DNA from 4 places in the Buttiauxella sp. AC038 genome. Region 1 is predicted to be linked to each of the others. Evidence: predicted binding sites of a transcription regulator. Region 1 holds the regulator's gene; each other region holds the start of a gene.
The links. The regulator PurR, encoded in region 1, represses purine synthesis genes. The targets are predictions, from matches to a motif close to CANGCAAACGTTTGCNTG.
Positions count from the first base shown of each region.

Region 2: a site for PurR is predicted at 2,509-2,526, ahead of purT (formate-dependent phosphoribosylglycinamide formyltransferase). Genes of this name have one in related genera too.
Region 3: a site for PurR is predicted at 2,962-2,979, ahead of AC0IXI_RS21870 (NCS2 family permease). Genes of this name have one in related genera too.
Region 4: a site for PurR is predicted at 2,863-2,880, ahead of gltB (glutamate synthase large subunit). Genes of this name have one in related genera too.

Region 1 is NZ_CEEDCQ010000001.1:2,273,267-2,278,564, reverse strand. It holds gene rnt (ribonuclease T) at 1-133, shown strand, start outside; gene AC0IXI_RS10830 (Grx4 family monothiol glutaredoxin) at 147-491, opposite strand; gene AC0IXI_RS10825 (C40 family peptidase) at 854-1,702, shown strand; gene sodB (superoxide dismutase [Fe]) at 1,895-2,476, shown strand; gene cydH (cytochrome bd-I oxidase subunit CydH) at 2,529-2,618, opposite strand; gene purR (HTH-type transcriptional repressor PurR) at 2,914-3,939, shown strand; gene punR (DNA-binding transcriptional activator PunR) at 3,960-4,871, opposite strand; gene punC (purine nucleoside transporter PunC) at 4,987-5,298, shown strand, end outside.
Region 2 is NZ_CEEDCQ010000001.1:2,085,334-2,090,631, reverse strand. It holds gene ptrB (oligopeptidase B) at 1-1,172, opposite strand, end outside; gene AC0IXI_RS09960 (tellurite resistance TerB family protein) at 1,265-1,963, opposite strand; gene AC0IXI_RS09955 (YebG family protein) at 2,080-2,430, opposite strand; gene purT (formate-dependent phosphoribosylglycinamide formyltransferase) at 2,569-3,747, shown strand; gene AC0IXI_RS09945 (bifunctional 4-hydroxy-2-oxoglutarate aldolase/2-dehydro-3-deoxy-phosphogluconate aldolase) at 3,901-4,539, opposite strand; gene edd (phosphogluconate dehydratase) at 4,602-5,298, opposite strand, start outside.
Region 3 is NZ_CEEDCQ010000001.1:4,613,458-4,618,755, forward strand. It holds gene AC0IXI_RS21865 (Na+/H+ antiporter) at 1-1,181, opposite strand, end outside; gene AC0IXI_RS21870 (NCS2 family permease) at 1,441-2,790, opposite strand; gene AC0IXI_RS21875 (glutathione S-transferase family protein) at 3,202-3,864, opposite strand; gene soxR (redox-sensitive transcriptional activator SoxR) at 4,148-4,606, opposite strand; gene soxS (superoxide response transcriptional regulator SoxS) at 4,685-5,008, shown strand; gene AC0IXI_RS21890 (YjcB family protein) at 5,245-5,298, shown strand, end outside.
Region 4 is NZ_CEEDCQ010000001.1:505,834-511,131, forward strand. It holds gene gltB (glutamate synthase large subunit) at 1-2,831, opposite strand, end outside; gene mnmL (tRNA modification radical SAM protein MnmL/YtqA) at 3,512-4,444, shown strand; gene arcB (aerobic respiration two-component sensor histidine kinase ArcB) at 4,495-5,298, shown strand, end outside.

The sequences.
Region 1 (5,298 bases):
CGAGCTTTTTTGCGAAATCGTTAACCGTTGGAAACGACTCGGTGGCTGGCCACTCCCTTACCGGCTGAGCCAGAATCCGAAGCATAAAAAAAGCGACCTTAACAGGTCGCTTTTTATTTCACTCCAGGTCTGACTCCAGTTGCAAATTACTCTGCGTCTGGCTCTTCAGATTTATGCTTGGCAGCAGATTCTTTAATCAGTGCCTGCAACTCGCCACGCTGATACATCTCAATAATGATGTCGCAGCCGCCAACCAATTCACCATCAACCCACAGCTGCGGGAAAGTAGGCCAGTTAGCGTATTTTGGCAGCTCAGCACGGATGTCTGGATTCTGTAAAATATCAACGTACGCGAAACGCTCACCACAAGCGGATAGCGCCTGCACAGCCTGGGCGGAGAAGCCACAGCTAGGCAGTTTCGGAGAACCTTTCATATAAAGAAGAATTGGGTTCTCAGTAATCTGTTGTTGGATTTTTTCAATAGTGCTCATTGCTTGCTTCCTCAAACCAAGTGCTGGCATTAGTCTGCCATTGTAGCGATTGACGCCCTCTCCAGAAAACACCATTTTTTATAGGGCTTTTCTGTCATACGCGATGGAGGGACAACATGTATCAAGAATAACACTTTTCCCGCCACTGAAAATCAGCAAATGACCCTAAGCCTGATCAATAAATAGCCTTGCAACCATTAGTTTGGTTAATTTTTTTGCGTCCGGTAACGAAACAGCAAGACGAATAGTAAAAGGTTATTAACTTTATCGTGCTTAATAGATTAGAATCGGCGGGTTTCGCAAAATCATACACGGGCATGATGGTTTTTCTCATGCATTCATTTTCACCAGGGGATTGTCGAGTGGCGCGGATAACAAAAATTTCTATCACGCTCTGTGCTCTGCTATTTACCTTGCCGTATACACCATTGACGCATGCGTCTGAGCACGCTCGTCCCGTGGCTGCGCAAAAAGCGCACGTTGTTAAAAGCACAACGAAGAGCACAGAAAAAAGCAGTAAGAGTAAAACCACTACCACCAGCAAAAAAAGCACCACCTCAGTCAAAACAGCCAGCAAGAAAAAAGAAACAACTGCCGCAAAAAGTAAAACCGCCCAAAATGCCAGCAGCGCTAAAACAAAGAATCTTGCAAAAAACTCCCGCAATAAAACCTCTAAGCTCGCAAAAGTCCAGCCTGTTACTTTCACCGAAAAATGCAGCAAGCCGCGTAAAGGCCATAAAGCGCATTGTGTAAAAGTTAAATCAGAGCAGCCAACGACGATTGCTGCGGCGCATAAAGTCCGTGTGCAAAAAGCACAAAAAACGGCAATGAACAAATTGATGGGCCAGATAGGCAAACCGTATCGTTGGGGTGGCACCTCGCCGGTTACCGGTTTCGATTGCAGCGGTCTGGTTTACTACGCATACAAAGATTTAGTGAAGTTCCGTATTCCTCGTACCGCTAACGAGATGTATCACCTGCGTGATGCCTCATCTGTAGATCGTGGGGAGCTTGAAACTGGTGATTTGGTCTTCTTCCGCACCCAAGGTCGGGGCACCGCTGACCATGTTGGCGTGTACGTGGGCAACGGTAAATTTATTCAGTCACCGCGTACCGGACAAGATATCCAGATAACCTCACTAAGCGAAGACTACTGGCAGCGCCACTATGTCGGTGCCAAACGCGTTATGACCCCTAAAACAATTCGTTAAACTCTATTTATCGAAAACCTGCGCCTGCCCTTCCTTGGGCAGGTGAGTTCCCTCTTTTGCTTATCCTTTCAATTTGTTACCCTAAACCCGCACTAAAAGTGATGTTTAACAATAGATACCCAAAATAATTCGAGTTGCATCGCAGCCAACAAAGATGCAGCTCGAAGTATGAAGGGTAATAAGGAGTCAGCAATGTCGTTCGAACTACCTGCACTACCATATGCAAAAGATGCTTTAGCACCGCATATCTCCGCCGAAACTCTGGAATACCATTACGGTAAACACCATCAAACCTATGTCACTAACCTGAACAATCTGGTTAAGGGCACTGCGTTTGAAGGTAAAAATCTCGAAGAGATCGTTCGTACTTCCGAAGGCGGCGTGTTTAACAACGCAGCACAGGTTTGGAACCACACCTTCTACTGGAATTGCCTGGCACCAAATGCTGGCGGTGAACCAACTGGAGAGCTTCTGGAAGCCATTAATAAGTCGTTTGGTAGCTTTGCTGAGTTTAAACAGCAGTTCACTGATGCAGCTATTAAAAACTTTGGCGCTGGCTGGACCTGGCTTGTCAAACAAGAAGATGGCGCTCTGGCGATTGTCTCTACCTCAAACGCGGGTACCCCACTAACAACAGCGGCAACACCGTTATTGACTGTGGATGTGTGGGAACATGCGTACTACATCGACTACCGCAATGCTCGTGCTGGCTATCTTGAGCATTTCTGGGCGTTGGTGAACTGGGAGTTTGTTGCTAAGAATCTGGCAGCATAAAACCTAAAATATATGGGCCGCGATTGCGGCCCATTTTAATCAGAGCGATGTATCAGTGCAGTACGGCGGTTAACGCGCCACACACAATCAGTGCCAAAACAACAACCGTGGTCATGATTGAAAATTTCAGATCGGTACTCATTAGCAAACTCCTTTTATTACCCTACAATCGGTGTGTCGGCTTGATTTTCCCACAATCAGACATAAAAATCCCCCTGGTTTTAACCTGATATCGCTTTTCCCTCTTTCACTTTTCTCCTGGATAGGCCAAAATCCCACGCTAATTTATTGCGTACCATCTATTCAACGCCCTCCTCCCGTTTTATGTCGCAATCCCGGCATACCTGCAACCTTAACGTTGCCTCAGGAGTTGGCGTACGCAAACGTTTAACACATTGGTTATCAGGGGTTTACGATATGGCCCGGAGTGAAATTTAATGGCGACAATCAAGGACGTAGCGAAGCTCGCAAACGTTTCCACTACAACCGTATCACATGTGATTAACAAGACCCGTTTTGTGGCGGAAGAAACACGTAACGCGGTCTGGGCGGCAATCAAACAATTGCACTATTCGCCGAGCGCCGTCGCGCGTAGCTTGAAAGTTAATCACACCAAAACGATTGGTTTGCTAGCTACTTCTAGCGAAGCACCCTATTTTGCCGAGATAATCGAAGCTGTCGAAAATAGCTGCTTTGAAAAAGGCTACACCCTGATTTTGGGTAATGCGCACAATAATTTCGAAAAACAGCGCGCCTATTTATCCATGATGGCGCAAAAGCGCGTCGATGGGCTGCTGGTGATGTGCTCTGAATATCCGGAATCATTACTGACTATGCTTGAAGAGTATCGTCACATCCCAATGGTTGTGATGGACTGGGGCGAAGCCCGCGCAGATTTCACCGACTCCGTTGTCGATAATGCCTTCCACGGTGGCTATCTGGCTGGACGTTATTTGATTGAACGTGGTCACCGCGAAATTGGTGCAATCCCTGGCCAAATGGAGCGTAATACCGGTGGCGGCCGCCATGCTGGTTTTATGAAGGCGCTGGAAGAAGCTGGGATCGCTATTCCTGAGAACTGGATTGTGCAAGGTGACTTTGAACCTGAGTCAGGCTACCGCGCCATGCAGCAGATTATCGGTCAGTCTCAGCGCCCTACCGCAGTATTCTGCGGCGGCGACATTATGGCGATGGGCGCAATTTGTGCTGCTGATGAAATGGGTTTACGCGTACCGCAGGATATTTCCATTATCGGTTATGACAACGTGCGTAACGCTCGTTATTTCACACCGGCATTGACCACCATTCACCAGCCGAAGGACTCGCTGGGTGAAACAGCTTTCAATATGCTGCTGGATAGAATCGTCAATAAACGCGAAGAGTCGCAATCAATTGAAGTACATCCGCGCCTGATTGAACGCCGTTCAGTGGCAGATGGCCCATTCCGCGATTACCGCCGCTAAAAACAGTCAAAGGAGCCTGCCTAAGCAGGCTCTTGCAACCACTCCTGATTCATCGTCTCGCTATCCCCTAAATACTCCAGCAGCCAGGCCAGAGCTGGCGAAGCATCATTTTGCCGCCATGTCAGGCAACATGCCGCGTCCGGGAACGGGTTATCGAGCGTCAGCTCACTCCACTGCCCTGAAGCCAACCACGGCTTTGCTATATGCAATGGCACCATACCAATACATAAACCCGCGCTAAGACAATCAGAGCCAGATTCCCAGTCTGGAACCACAACTCGACGCTGGTTATCCAAAAGCCAGGTAATACGCTTCGGTAGCGAACGGGAGGTATCTTCCAGTACTAACGACGGCCAGGCTCGCAGATCATCATCACTTAAGGTTCCGCCCTGCTGTGCCAGTGGGTGATTTGATGACACCACACAGCGCCAACTCAACGTCCCCATATCGCGGAACGCATAACGCCCCCCGACAGGAATAGCTTGTGTCGCACCAATCGCGACTTCAACTCGCCCATCAGCCAGCGCATCCCACACGCCGTTAAACACTTCCTGGAATATACGCAGTTCGATATCCGGAAAATGACGATAAAAATCCAACACCAACTGACGCGTTCGTTCAGGTTTAACGATGTTATCAACTGCGATAGCCAGGTGCCCGCGCCATCCATTTGCGATCTGTTGACACTGCTGCCGTGTCGTCATCATTTTTTTGATAACAGAGCGGCCTTCTTTCAGGAAAAAGACGCCTGCGGGGGTTAATTCAACATCCCGATGGCGACGTTCGAATAACGGAACCGCTAACCAATCTTCAAGTTGCCGTACCGTATAGCTGATAGCTGACGGAACGCGGTGCAGCTCTTGTGCTGCACCACTGAAGCTGCCATTGCGCGCTACCGCATCTATCACTTCCAGCGAATATTCTGACCACATTTCTCTGCTCACAAAATTTTTGAATGCAACCTACAAATATTAGCGTTTCACAAGCCTATTTGCACTCCGTACACTCTCGCGGCGATCAACCTGCAAGATAAAACAAGAGAAAATTATGCAACCATCAAAAGGATTTCTTATCTGGCTGGCTGGATTAAGTGTTCTGGGCTTCCTTGCCACAGACATGTATCTGCCTGCTTTCGCTGCCATTCAGCAAGATTTACAGACCGATGCCTCCGCCGTTAGTGCGAGCCTGAGCCTGTTCCTTGCGGGCTTTGCGTTTGCCCAGTTAATGTGGGGGCCGCTGTCAGACCATTTCGGACGTAAACCAGTTTTGCTGGCCGGTCTGAGTCTGTTCGCCGTCGGTTGTATTGGAATGTTGTGGGTAGAAAGTGCCACCGCTCTGCTGGTGCTGCGCTTCGTTCAG
Region 2 (5,298 bases), 190 kb from region 1:
AGCTCAAACAATGTATCTGGCGTGGTCATTGATGAGTAACCGTAACGCAGACGAGAAGATCCCGGTTCCGGGTTATGTCCAAGCCAGGTGACATAAGCAGGGTCATCAAAAGCAATTCCCGTCACTTCTCGAGTTTTGCGATTAATTTGGCGTAAGCTGGTCAGCCCTTGCTGCCTTTCCTCAACGACCAACCAATCGGTAAATAATGTAAAGCCTTCCAGCATGACATTTTCGCGCGGAGGAATCAGCTCTTCCCATTGGCTTTCATCACGCACTTTTGTGCGGTACAAACCAAAGTTTTTACCTGCCCGATTCGAGCGCAGATAGAAATTATGTTGGAAGTGATCGAGGGTATATTCGTGATCTTTGCGGCGTGGCAAAAAGCTTTGCGGTTGCGCATCTACTAGCTCTGCATCCAGCAACAGTACTTCGCTGGTGGTAGCACTGCTGAGATAAATTAGAACGAAGTGTTTCGACGTGGTTTTATGCACACTGACATAAAACATTTCGTCTTTTTCTTCGTAGACTAATTCATCTTCGGAGGATGGATGCCCCACCGTGTGGCGCCAGACCTGATACGGCAATAACGTTTTGGGATGCTTGCGGACGTAATAAAGCGTGGCGGAATCATTCGCCCAGACAAAACTACTTTCGACATTATCTAGCACTTCCGGGTACCAGTTCCCGCTTTCCAGATTTCGGAAACGCAAGCCGTACTGGCGACGAGAAAGAAAATCTTCAGCCAGTGCCATGACGGTGTTATCAGGCGTAATACTCATGCCGCCCATGGTGTAAAACTCGCTATGGGCAGCTCGGCGATTACCATCTACCAGCGTGCTCCACTCTTCCCACTCCTCCGACACTACAGACTGACGCTGATAAATAGCATATTCATTACCGGTTTCGAAAATCTGGCGATAGCGATAGCCATTTTGCGTGTAAGGTGCGGAAATATCACGCTGGGGGATACGGTCGATCATCTCTTTGAGCAGGCGTTCTTGCAATGCCTGCTGCGTACTCATGATCTGATGACCGTAGTCATTCTCCTGATGAAGATAATCAAGCACCTGTGCATCAGAACGCTCATCATCGCGCAGCCAGTAATAGTTATCGATGCGGGTGTCACCATGCATGGTCATGGAGTGGGGGATTTTTTTTGCTTTTGGTGGCATGTCATTTTTCTTTTTGAGTTAACACCCTGTAAGGGTGGCAAATTCAGACAGCCTTGCAAGCGTAACGTGGGATTTTAGGGAAAATGCCGGGATTAACCCGGCAGATTTAGTTTCTGCTGCTGAATATCTTGTTCGATGCCTTCGCGTACATCCTGAGGAATTTTTAGCGCATCGCCGAGCGCATTGAGATAACTGCGCTCCATAAAGTGGTCGATGTCGATTGCAGCACAGCTCAGGAAGTAAAGCTCCAGCGCTTCTTCTTCATTATTAACGCCTTCGACGAGGCGTTGCGGATCAAGAGGTTGATCGATAGCTTGCTGAATTAGATTACGCCCCGGCCCTTCGATACCGGCATCACGTAGTTGCTGCTCGATAATCTGACGCTCTTTATCATCAATATGACCATCGCTTTTAGCCGCGAAAACCAAAGCGGTAATCAGGCGCTCCGTACGAACATCGACAGGCGAAGTTTGCTGCCCAAACTGCGGCTCACCCTGATGGGCTTCACGCACTCGGTCTTTATATTTGTTCCACAGTACGCTTCCCGCAACCGCACCACCACCGACCAATAACGCGCTGGTGCCGTACTTTGTCAGTAGTTTCCGTGACGATTTGCTCGCCAGCAGCAAGCCCGCTAACCCGCCCAGTGCGCCAGGCACCAGTAACTTACTCAGCCCCTGAGAATTGTTTCCCTGAGGAGTTTGTGAGGATTGATTCTGACCAGTGTGATTCTGGATGGATTGCGTCGCTTGCCCCAGCATAGACTGAAGCTGCTGTAACCAATTGCTCATTAGAGACACCCTTTGTGAGAACTTAACATCTGAGGTTAAGCCAAAGGCTGTCAAGAAGTGTCTGATTAGGCTAAAGATGAGAAAAGAACCGCGCCGGTAACCCGACGCGATAAAACTTATGCAGCTTTAGTGCGTTTACGCGGGTGTTCAGCCACTTTATCGTCTGCAACAGACTCTTCAGCGTTATCGGCTTCATCTGCGGCTTCACCGGCAGTTTCAGTACTTTCAAGGTCCGGCAATTTACCGCTTTTCAGCACGCTGGAAAGCACGTCTTTGTTTTCTGCCATCCACATAGCCAGCACATCGCTTTGCCCTTCTTCGAAAGCAACAGGGCTGTGTACGAGCCACTCGCTCAACACTTCTGCCAGATCGAGCATTTTGTCGTAGGCGTCTGCATCTTTTTTACTGGCAAAAGACATTTTTTCTTGCCCCTCTCGTACAACAACGTATTTGATTTCAACCGCCATTTTGCAGCTCCGGTTTAACTGTTTATTTAAACAGTGTAATGATATTGCCCCTGTATCGCAAGTGGGAAAATCGCTGCGTACGCAAACGTTTTCGTTTATAATCCGCCGGTCTATTTTCTCCGTTCGGGTATACAGATTATGTCAATTTTGGGAACAGCGCTTCGTCCATCAGCTACACGAGTTATGTTGTTAGGATCAGGCGAATTAGGAAAAGAAGTGGCGATTGAATGCCAGCGTCTTGGTCTGGAAGTTATCGCAGTAGACCGCTACGCCGATGCCCCCGCTATGCATGTTGCTCACCGCAGCCATGTCATCAATATGCTGGACGGTGCCGAGCTTAAAAAACTGGTTTCCGTAGAAATGCCGGATTTCATCGTTCCCGAAATTGAAGCGATCGCAACAGACATGCTGGTTGAGCTTGAGCAGCAAGGTCAGTGCGTGGTGCCTTGCGCGCGCGCAACCCAACTGACCATGAACCGCGAAGGTATTCGCCGCCTGGCCGCAGAAGAACTCGCTCTGCCGACCTCCAGCTTCCGCTTTGCCGATAACGAAGCTGCATTTTTACAGGCAGTTGAAGAAATCGGCCTGCCTTGCATCGTTAAACCGGTGATGAGTTCTTCCGGCAAAGGGCAAAGTTTTATTCGTACAGCCGACCAGTTAGCGAAAGCGTGGGAGTACGCTCAGGAAGGCGGTCGCGCAGGTAAAGGCAAAGTTATTGTCGAAGGTGTGGTGAATTTCGATTTTGAAATCACCCTGCTGACGATTAGTGCTGTCGATGGCGTGCATTTCTGTGCCCCAATCGGCCACCGCCAGGAAGACGGTGACTATCGCGAATCCTGGCAGCCGCAACAAATGAGCGATGCCGCTCTTGCCCGTGCGCAAGAAATTGCTGAAAAAGTGGTGAAAGCGTTGGGGGGTTACGGTTTGTTTGGCGTCGAACTTTTCGTGTGTGGCGATGAGGTTATTTTTAGTGAAGTCTCCCCTCGCCCGCACGACACCGGCATGGTGACGATGATTTCTCAGGACGTTTCCGAGTTTGCATTGCACGTCCGCGCTTTCCTCGGCTTGCCGATTGGTGACATTCGCCAGTACGGCCCGGCAGCTTCTGCGGTGATCCTTCCAGAATTGAGCAGCGACAACGTGCACTTCGGCAATGTGGGTGCCGCAGTGGGCGCAGGTTTGCAAGTGCGTCTGTTCGGTAAGCCTGAGATTAACGGTAAACGCCGAATGGGTGTGGCACTGGCAACGGGTTCCAGCGTGGAAGATGCCATTGCACGTGCTATCGCTGCAACCAAAGCCATAATCGTCAAAGGATAAAAAAATCCCCGCTCATCTGAGCAGGGATTCAATAACACGAATCATTCGAGTCGTAGGAAGGCGGCAAGAGAACGAATCCCCGGGAGTATAGATAACTATGTAACCGGGGTGAGTGAACGTAGCCAACGCATCTACGGCTCGAAGGATGACGTGTTATTTCGCGCCTTCGACAGCTTCACGGGCGAGAGTAGTAATACGATCGTAATCGCCAGCTTCCAGCGCGTCAGCCGGAACCAACCATGAACCACCGATACACAGCACGCTTTTCAGCGCCAGGTAGTCACGGTAGTTAGCCGGTGTGATACCGCCAGTTGGGCAGAAACGAACCTGAGAGAATGGACCTGCGATAGCTTGCAGCGCTTTGGTGCCGCCATTTGCTTCAGCCGGGAAGAATTTGAATTCTTTCAAGCCGTAGTCCAGACCCAGCATCAGTTCAGAAACAGTGCTGATACCTGGGATCAATGGAATGGAGCCTTCGGTTGCTGCTTTCAGCAGTGGCTCGGTCAGACCTGGGCTGATGGCGAACTGCGCGCCAGCTGCGGTCACTTCTGCCAGTTGCTCTGGGTTCAGTACGGTACCCGCACCAATAATCGCTTCTGGTACTTCTTTAGCGATTGCACGGATTGCGTCCATTGCGCATGGAGTACGCAGAGTCACTTCCAGAACGCGCACGCCGCCAGCAACTAATGCTTTAGCCATTGGTACTGCGTGTTCCAGTTTGTTAATTACGATAACCGGGACAACCGGTCCTGTTTTCAGGATCTGTTCCGCAGTAGTTTTCCAGTTTTTCATCTCAAGCCTCTTCAACCAACTTTATAATTCGTTTCCAGCGCAGCAAGTGCTGCCTCCGGTCCTTAAAATTTAATGCAGGTCGCGCCCTGTTCCGCGCCAGATAACTGCTCGCGTAACGCGCTAAATAGTTCACGGCCGGTTCCAACACGATCCGCGCTGAGATCCGGGTGGTATGCAGTGCGTTTTTCCAGCTCGGCATCATCGACCAGCAATGTCAGTTCACCCGTTTGCCCGTTGACGCGAATCATATCGCCATCCCGGACTTTTGCCAGTAGCCCACCATCATAAGCTTCTGGGGTAACATGGATGGCAGAGGGCACCTTACCTGAAGCGCCCGACAGCCGTCCATCAGTGACTAACGCTATTTTGAAACAGCGGTCCAATAATACCCCAAGTGGCGGCATAAGTTTATGTAATTCTGGCATGCCGTTAGCTTTTGGCCCTTGATGGCGGACAACAACCACGCAATCACGGTCAAGATGGCCTGCTTCGAAAGCCGGTAAAACGTCGTGCTGGCTTTCGAAAATGACCGCAGGCGCTTCAATAATTTGGTTTTCTACTGGCACCGCAGAGGTTTTCATTACCGCACGACCCAGATTACCGCTGAGGACTTTCGTGCCGCCATGTTTAGAGAAAGGTTTTTCGAAGGTCGCGATAACATCAGTATCGAGCGCGGTTGTTGCGCCTTCACGCCATGCCAACTGACCGTTATCCAGCCACGGTTCCATGGTGTAGTGATGCAGACCAAAGCCCGCAACG
Region 3 (5,298 bases), 2.3 Mb from region 1:
CGTGCCGGGAACGGTGAGCCATTACCCAGAAGCAGCGGAATGGAAAGTACACCCGCAAGCGTAATCGCCCCGCGCACACCGGCAAATGATGCAATACACAATTCGCGGGTTGTGTAGTTACCGAACTCCAACGGACGCTTTTTCATAAAACGCAGGCTGATGCGTTTCATGGTCCACAGCCATAAGAAACGCACACCGATCAGCGCGAAATAGATAAGCCCGACATCAACAAATAACATCCAAAGTTCGACGTTCGGATCGGCATTTGCCGCTGCAATAGAGGTTTTCATGATGCCCGGTAATTGCAGACCCAACAGCAAGAACACCATGCCGTTGAACACGAATTCAAGCATCGCCCAGACACTGTTTGCACGTAAACGCATCGCCAATGGCGCACTGCGCAACACGCCAGAACGGGTAATAGTCATACCCGCAGCAACCGCCGCCAAAATGCCGGAAACGCCGATATGTTCGGCGATCAGGTAAGAAGCAAACGGCAACAGCAGAAGCAGCAGGATTTGCGTTGCGGGTTCGTCACCGCTCCAGCGGCTCATCAGGCGCAGCGATTTACCGTACAGCCAGCTGACTGCAATCCCGGCCAACAGGCCGCCAATCGCTACTTTGAAGAACTCGAGGGTGGCACCACCGACGGAAAACACCATCGTTCCCACCGCCACGGCGACCGCCATTTTCAACGATACCAGGCCGGAGGCGTCGTTCATCAACGCTTCACCCTGCAAGATACCCATGATTTTCTTTGGAATACGCCCTTCTCCGACAATACCGGAAAGCGCCACGGCGTCGGTCGGCGAGAGGACTGCTGCCAGTGCAAAAGCCGGAAGCAGCGGAATGCCTGGCACGAGGAAGTAAATCAGGAAGCCAATACCGACCACGGTGACCAGCACCAGAACCAGCGCAAGGCCGATGATTTCCCGCCCGTGGTTGAGAAATTCGTGCGTCGGCGTTTTCCAGCCATCGGCAAACAGCAGCGGCGGAATAAACAGCACCAGGAAGAGTTCCGGGTTGAAGTCGACATGCAAACCAAAGTGCGGCCAGGCGAGCACAGCACCTATCGCGATTTGCATTAACGGAAGCGGGATCTGGAACGGCAGCATGCGTGTGGCCACCCCAGAAAGAGAAACCACAAGGGTCATGATGAGAATGGTAAAGAAGATTTCCATACTGTCCTTAGTCGAGGTGTTTTGTGAAACCCTTTTTGCAGGATGTTGTGTTACCCAATAGTAAAACAACTTTTTATACCGGAAGGAAACAGGAAATAACTTGAAGTGGTTTTGGGAGGAGTACTCAGAGTTTTTACTCTAAATAATTCAAGTTGCAGCCAGGCGGCAAAGCAGCGACCCCCAGGAGCTTACTAAAGTAAGTGACTGGGGGTCGCGAGTGCAGCCAACAACCCTGCAGCTTGAAGTATGACGAGTAAAATTAAATTGCCCAGCCGCCTGCGTAGAATGCGACCAATGCAATAGCAATCACGACTGTACCGATATTCAGCTTACGCCACTCACCAGAGACGATACGGCCAATCACCAGAGTTGCGAAACCAATCATGATGCCGGTAACGATGTTACAGGTCAGCACGATAAATACCGCAGTAATCAGGCCCGCCATGGCATCAACAAAATCTTCAAAATCGATTTTGCCCACGTTGCTCAGCATCAGCAAACCTACATACATCAGCGCCGGAGCGGTAGCGTATGCAGGAACCAGATAAGAGAGCGGTGAGAGGAACAGAATCAACAGGAACAGCACACCAACGGTGATTGCCGTCAGGCCGGTTTTACCACCTGCAGCAGTACCTGCCGCAGATTCGATGTAAACCGCAGCAGGAGCTGCACCCACCAGGCCTGAGAACACTGAGCTCAGGGAGTCGGTAGTCAGCGCTTTGCCGCCATCGATGATTTGACCGTCTTTATCCAGCAGATTTGCCTGGCCCGCAACGGCGCGGATAGTGCCGGTTGCATCGAATACCGCAGTCATTACCAGCGCCAGAACGCTTGGCAACACCACTGGGTTCAACGCGCCCATGATATCCAGGCTACCGATCAGCGAGTTGCCCGCTTCATCTTTCAGCGAAGGCATAGCGAAAATGCCAGAGAAATGAACGCTTGGGTCAAAAATCAGACCGAAAACAGAAATACCGATAATGGTCAGCAGAATGCCGCCAGGGACTTTCAGTTTTTCCAGACCGATGATCACCGCAAGGCCAATCAGCGACATAATAACCGGGAAGCTATCGAAATGACCGAGCGCAACTGGCAAGCCATCAAGTGGGTTTTTAATTACCAGGCCGACACCGTTTGCGGCAATCAGCAGCAGGAACAGGCCGATACCGATACCAGTACCATGCGCAACACCCATCGGTAAGTTACGCAAAATCCAGCTACGAATACCGGTTGCGGAGATGATGGTGAACAACACACCCATCAGGAACACGGCGCCTAAAGCAACCGGAACGCTGATGTGTTGGCCGAGCACCAGGCTGAAAGCGGTAAACGCAGTCAGTGAAATGGCACAACCGATTGCCAGCGGCAGGTTCGCCCAAAGGCCCATGACAAGAGAGCCAACACCGGCTACCAGGCAAGTTGCCACAAAGACCGCCGCAGGAGGGAAACCTGCTTTACCGAGCATGCCCGGTACAACGATCACGGAGTACACCATCGCGAGGAAGGTGGTTAAACCCGCTACAACTTCCTGACGAACGGTGCTGCCACGTGCAGATATTTTGAACCAGGCGTCAATGCCGCTGGTTGCACGCGGAGAATGATTAGACATAGTGAAAAATCCCCTGAGATTTTTATGATTACATTGGTATGCGTGGTGGACAATCCACTGCTAATTAAACGTTCATACTCTTCATTTTTCGGGTTACGTACTTTCCCGGTAACTCGAATAAGTTGAGTAGATCCCTATACTGCGTTTGTGACAAAAAGGGGCGCCACAAAAAAAGCAAACGTTTAACTCCGCGCATACAAACTAGGCGTCAAAATTAAGGCAAACGATTATCCGGCCTTCTTACATGGATTTTCAACCGAACTTTGCCGCTTTTTGTCGAAAAAGGTATTAGCCGGTCAAAATATCGTCACCTCGTGCGCAAACGTTATCGTCGATGCGCAATTTAGCAACAATGATGCAAGATACTGGTTATAGTTTTTCCTGACTCATAGGATTTTTAAATAGATAAGATCACGGGATCTCAAAGGGCCCACCTTGCTGAATCGCCCGCTGCCAGGCAGGGCGCATTTGCACTTTGCTGTACCAATTCTGCAGATTCGGTAAGTCGTTAATGCCACCTCGCGAGAGCAACGCGATCACCGGGAAACTCATCTGAATATCTGCCGCGCTAAACGCCTGCCCGGCAAACCACGGATTTTGTTGCAGCGAATCTTCGAGATAGCGCGCATGGGTCATAATCTGTTTATTCAAATAAGCCTTTTGCACTCCCTGCCCTAACACCTTCCCCACCGGGCGCAATAACCACGGAACTGGTGCTTTCCCAAGACTGCCGAACACCAGCTTCATCATTAATAAAGGCATTAACGATCCTTCGGCGTAATGCAGCCAAAAGCGGTAACGGAGTTTGTCTTCATTGGTAATAGGTTTGAGGCGGCTTTCGGCGTCATACGTTTCTTGCAGGTATTCAATGATTGCCCCCGACTCCGCGAGGATATTGCCATTATCTTCCACTATCGGTGACTTCCCTAATGGGTGCACGGCTTTTAACGACGCGGGTGCCAGCATGGTTGGTTCGCGCTCGTAGCGAACAATCTGGTACGGCACCTGTAGCTCTTCGAGCATCCATAAAATGCGCTGCGAGCGGGAGTTATTGAGATGATGGACGATAAGCATAAGGTAACCTTTTGTTTAGCAAGATGAGTTAACTATAGGTAAATGTGCAAAGAGTGGAGCATTAAAATCGTTCAAAAAACATTCAAAACCACCTTGAAACCTGGCTGAGCAGAACTACAATTAAGTTGTCAGTGCAATCCGGAACCTCCTGAGAATGTGTAATTGAGGGACGCTGATGTCGGGGGAAACCCTCCTTGCGAAAAGCGGGATAGATCGAAAGACAAAGACCGGGAATAAACTAAAGCGCCGAAGTTGGGCGCTTTAGTTTTGCCTGCTATTGAGGTTAATCATCTTCCAGTAAACGAGCACCCGTCCCCTCTTCACCGAGTTTATCGCCTGGGTTTCGCAGCGGGCAGTCAGCACCCGATAAACAACCACAGCCAATGCAGCCATCAAGTTCATCGCGCAGTGCGGTCAGCATATTGATGCGCCGGTCCAGTTCTTCGCGCCATTGCGACGACATCTTTTTCCAGTCGTTCTTATTAATTTTGTGCCCGTCTGGCAGCACCCCAAACTCTTCACCGATGGTCGCTAACGGAATGCCGATTCGCTGGGCGATTTTAATAATGGCAACGTTTCGCAGCACATCACGCGTGTAACGACGCTGGTTTCCACTGTTTCGTCTGCTTTTGATAAGCCCTTTGCTCTCGTAGAAGTGCAAAGCCGAAACGGCCACGCCGCTACGCTTCGCCACCTCGCCAGGACTGAGTAAGGGTTTAAAGCGCGGTAATTTCTTTTCCATAATGCTCTTTACCTCAAGTTAACTTGAGGAATTATACTCGCTGCCAACAAAACCGGCTAATCGTAATCAGGATGGCTTATGGCACACCAGGACATTATTCAAACTTTGACTGAATGGATTGACGATCACATTGATCAGCCGCTGAACATTGATGTTGTGGCAAAAAAATCAGGCTATTCAAAATGGTATCTTCAGCGGATGTTCCGCACCGTGAAGCGCCAGACGTTAGGTGAATACATTCGCCAGCGCCGTTTGTTGATGGCGGCCAGAGAGCTTCGAAATACCCAGCGACCGATTTTTGATATTGCGATGGACTACGGTTATGTCTCTCAGCAGACATTTTCGCGTGTTTTCCGCCGTGAGTTTGACCGTACACCAACCGATTATCGCCACCACGCCTGATAAAGTTCGTGGAAGAGTTGTTGCCTGACAGCCCGATAAGATGGGTCAGAAAATGCGCCGCAGAACTGGCGATTAAAAGAACAAATGTGATATAGTTCACAAATCCTGTGAGACAGGATTCTTCTTACATTTTCTGTACCCACTCATTCCCCCTGACGGTCCCTGAGCTGTATTTGCCGCGCCTTGTGTCGCGCTAACCGTTGAGCGTAATGAGTTATGCTTAAGGAACAGTTTTCATGGCGGCAATTACCACCAGCGTTTTACTGATGCGCTGGCCTTTAGTCAGTGCG
Region 4 (5,298 bases), 1.8 Mb from region 1:
GGCAACTGACCACCTTCGCCAGGCTTAGCACCCTGAGCGACTTTAATCTGGATAACATCGGCGTTCACCAGGTAAGCCGGGGTCACACCGAAGCGGCCAGAAGCGACCTGTTTGATACGGGACACTTTATTGGTGCCGTATCGCGCAGGGTCTTCACCACCTTCACCGGAGTTGGAGTTGCCGCCGATGCTGTTCATCGCTTCTGCCAGCGATTCGTGTGCTTCCGGGCTCAATGCACCGATAGACATCGCAGCAGTATCGAAACGTTTATAAAGCTCAGTGGCAGGCTCAACATCTTCAATCTTGACTGTTTCATCTTGCGGGTTCAGAGCAAGCATATCGCGCAGTGTTGCCACCGGGCGCTCGTTCACAAGTTTCGCGTACTCTTGATAATCTTTGTATTCGCCACTGTTTACTGCTTTTTGCAGCGTCTGAACCACGTCCGGGTTGTAAGCGTGATATTCACCACCGTGAACGTATTTCAGTTGCCCGCCCTGGTCCAGCGGCTTGCGAGCGAGCCATGCGCGCTTAGACAGGTTCAACAAATCTTGTTGGAAGTCGTTAAAGCCTGCACCACCAATACGGCTGACAACGCCCTGGAAACACAGCTCAGAAACTTCTTTATGCAGGCCGACCGCTTCAAACAGCTTCGAGCAACGATAAGAGGCGATAGTCGAGATGCCCATTTTGGACATGATCTTGTACAGACCCTTGTTGATACCGTTGCGGTAGTTCTGCATGACTGCACGGTACGGCTTTTCGATAGCAGTGCTGTCGACTAACTTCGCCAGTGTTTCGTAGGCGAGGTATGGATAGATTGCCGTCGCACCAAAACCGAGCAGAACAGCGAAGTGGTGCGGGTCACGCGCACTTGCCGTTTCAACGATAATGTTCGCATCGCAACGCAGATTTTTCTCGACCAGGCGAGTCTGTATCGCGCCAACCGCCATCGGCGCCGGAACGGGCAGGCGATCTTTCGCGATGTTACGGTCAGACAGCACTAACAGAACCGTGCCGTTGCGAACCATGCGTTCAGCTTCATCGCACAGTGTATTGACGGTTTCGTGGAGCGACTGGGTGGAAGCATCGTAAGTGATGTCCAGCGTGTCAGCCCGATAATGCTCTTCTTCAAGCGTTGTCAGCTGCTGGAAATCAGACCATAACAGAATTGGCGATTTGAAGCTCAGGCGGTGAGCCTGGCCTTCTGCTTCACAGAAGACGTTCATTTCGCGGCCAATGCTGGTTGCCAGTGACATAACGTGCGCTTCACGCAGCGGGTCGATTGGCGGGTTAGTTACCTGCGCAAACTGCTGGCGGAAGTAGTCGTAAATAATACGTGGCTGGCTAGAAAGTACAGCAAACGGGGTGTCGTCACCCATTGAACCCACAGCTTCCTGGCCATTCTCACCCAGTACACGAATCACAGAATCCAGCTCTTCTACGCTGTAGTTAAACTGTTTCTGGAAGCTTGCGAGGGTATCGTCATCCATTTCACGGGAGCCAACTTCTTCGTCTGGTAAATCTTCAAACGGCACCAGGCGACGGACGTTGTTTTCCATCCACTCTTTATACGGGTGGCGGCTCTTCAAATCGGCATCGGTTTCAGCTGAATGCAGAATTCGGCCAATACGCGTATCGATAACCATCAACTCGCCAGGACCGACACGGCCTTTCTCGATGACTTCGTCAGGCTGGTAATCCCAGATCCCAACTTCAGAAGCACAAGTGATCAGCTTATCTTTAGTGATGACGTAGCGCGCCGGGCGCAGGCCGTTACGGTCCAGGTTACAGGCAGCGTAACGCCCATCTGACATAACGATACCGGCCGGGCCATCCCATGGCTCCATATGCATGGAGTTAAAGTCGAAGAAGGCGCGTAACTCTGGGTCCATGTTCGGGTTGTTCTGCCAGGCTGGTGGAACCAGTAAACGCATGGCGCGAACAATATCCATACCGCCTGCTAACAGCAGCTCGAGCATGTTATCCATGGAGCTTGAATCGGAACCGGTTTCGTTCACGAATGGCGCTGCGTCATGCAAATCCGGAATCAATGGAGTCTGGAACTTGTAGGTACGGGCACGTGCCCACTGGCGGTTACCGGTGATGGTGTTGATTTCACCGTTGTGCGCCAGGTAGCGGAACGGCTGAGCCAGCGGCCAGCGTGGTACGGTGTTGGTGGAGAAACGTTGGTGGAACAGGCAAATAGCTGATTCCAGGCGTAAGTCCGCCAGGTCCAGGTAAAAGCGCGGCAAATCTGCCGGCATACACAGACCTTTATAGATGTTAACCAGGTTGGAGAGACTACAAACGTAGAAGTCTTTATCCTGGATGCGTTTCTCAATGCGGCGGCGGGCGATAAACAGGCGACGTTCCATATCACGTGGGCGCCAGCCAGCCGGAGCATTAACAAAAATTTGTTCGATGCGAGGTTTTGAGGAGAGGGCGATTTCACCGAGTACGTCTTCATTGGTTGGCACTTCGCGCCAGCCGACAATCGACAAGGTCTCGTTTTGCAACTCTTCTTCAACGATGCGGCGGCTTGCACTTGCCAGCGCGTCGTCTTTGTTTAAGAAAATCATGCCTACCGCATAATTTTTTGCCAAACGCCAACCACGTTCTTCCGCAACGATTCGGAAGAAACGGTCAGGTTTTTGCAACAGCAGGCCACAACCATCACCGGTTTTACCATCGGCGAGGATTGCTCCACGGTGTTGCATTCGGGCCAGTGCGTGAATAGCAGTACGCACTACCTTGTGGCTAGGTTCGCCTTCTATGTGGGCGATCAGGCCGAAACCACAGTTATCCTTCTCAAGGGATTTATCGTACAACATATCAGTGAACCTCCCCAGGCTCTACGTGATTCCCGATACCGATTGCGTCCAGACGCAGCAAGGGCATGGCGACGGGGTTTGCGCATCTACGCTCACCTCGCGTGTCGCCCTCTTTATGTCTAACGCATCCGGTTGCACAAGTATTGAGGACTTGCTTTAGAGGGAATCTTAATTACTGCATAAATATGGTGGGCACAGAACCCACCCAGAAAGCTTCCAGCGGATTTCCAAGTTATCGGGAAAGCGCACACAGGTCAAATGGCATTCTTATTTATACGATTATGTGCTAAATGGTATTTAACATCATGAATGTAAACATTTTATTATCATTTTTATCGTATTTAAGCGGCAGGAGGATCGCCTGGGTATTGTGATCTCTCTCACTATCTGGCGGGCTGCAAAATTCCAGACCGTGCTGGCAATGCTTAAGTTGGCAGGATCTTGTGCTATCAATGAGGTCTGGCGTGTTGTATGCCACTGTTTTTCACAAGGGCACATATTCTTTAAAAATAGAGGGTCAATATAAGGAAAAGTAATCATCTTATGCGTGCGTAAAACTGCACTAATTTTGCATTGTTATGCAACAGATAAAGCTGCGCCAAAGCGATTGATCCAGGTCATCGCTAAATTGGTCAGATAATGGCAGGCTACGTCCCTTTTACAGGGTGGCCCATCAGATTATGCAGTTACAAAAATTAGTCAATATGTTTGGTGGGGATCTTCAGCGTCGTTACGGCCATAAGGTCCATAAACTCACGCTGCACGGCGGTTTCAGTTGCCCAAACCGAGACGGCACTATTGGACGTGGCGGCTGTACTTTTTGCAATGTGGCCTCTTTTGCCGATGAAACCCAACAAAACCACTCTATCGCTGATCAACTGGAGCGCCAGTCGCAGTTGGTGAATCGCGCGCAGCACTACCTTGCTTATTTTCAGGCGTACACCAGTACGTGGGCGGAAGTACAGGTGCTGCGTTCGATGTACCAACAAGCCGTCAGTAAGGCATCTATTGTTGGGCTATGCGTTGGTACACGTCCGGATTGTGTACCGGACAGCGTGCTGGATTTGTTAAGCGAATACCATGAGAAAGGCTATGAGGTCTGGTTAGAGCTGGGCTTGCAGACGGCACATGATAAAACGCTACATCGTATTAATCGTGGGCATAATTTTGCCTGCTACCAGGAAACCGCGCGCCGTGCCCGTGCCCGGGGTTTAAAAGTGTGCAGCCATTTGATTGTCGGCTTGCCGGGTGAAGGGCAGGCGCAGTGCATGGAGACGCTGGAAAAAGTCGTTGAGACAGGCGTGGACGGTATCAAACTCCACCCATTACATATCGTCAACGGCAGCACGATGGCCAAAAGCTGGCAGGCAGGGCGGTTGCAGGCGATTGAATTAGAAGAGTATGCGACAGTCGCCGGGGAGATGATTCGCCATACTCCGCTTGATGTCGTGTTCCATCGCATTTCGGCTAACGCACGGCAGCCAACCCTGTTGGCACCACTGTGGTGTGAGAATCGTTGGGCCGGAATGGGCGCTATCGATAAGTATCTGACTGAGCATGGCACACAAGGTTCGGCGATAGGTACACCATGGAGCCCGGCAATTCTGTTGTAATCCCTAAGCGTGCGGTATATTTAGCTGATTGATGACGAGGGAAACGTTCCATGAAGCAAATCCGGTTACTGGCACAATATTACGTTGATTTGATGGTGAAGCTCGGATTAGTGCGCTTCTCGTTGTTGCTGGCCTCTGCCCTTGTGGTGTTGGCTATTGTGGTGCAAATGGCCGTGACCATGCTGTTACGTGGCCAGGTTGAAAGTATTGATGTCGTCCGTTCTATCTTCTTTGGCCTGTTAATTACGCCCTGGGCCGTCTATTTCCTTTCCGTGGTGGTTGAACAGCTCGAAGAGTCGCGCCAGCGGCTTTCAAAGCTGGTGCAGAAACTTGAAGAGATGCGCGAACGCGATCTAAAACTCAATGTGCAGCTCAAAGACAACATTGCACAGTTGAACCAGGAAATTGCCGACCGCGTTAAAGCCGAAGATGAACGCCGTACCATGCTTGAGCAATTGAAAGTTGAGATGCAGGAGCGTGAAGAGACGCAACTCCAGCTTGAGCAGCAGTCGTCATTCTTACGCTCTTTCCTTGATGCTTCCCCGGACCTGGTTTTCTATCGCAATGAGGACAAAGAGTTTTCGGGTTGTAACCGTGCGATGGAACTGTTGACGGGCAAAAGCGAAAAACAGCTGATTAGCTTGAAACCGGAAGATGTCTATTCGCCAGAAGCGGCGCAGAAGGTTATCGAAACGGACGAAAAAGTATTTCGTCATAATGTTTCCCTTACCTACGAACAATGGCTGGATTACCCCGATGGGCGTAAAGCCTGTTTTGAAATTCGTAAAGTGCCTTATTACGACCGTGTCGGCAAACGCCATGGCTTGATGGGCTTTGGTCGCGATATTACTGAG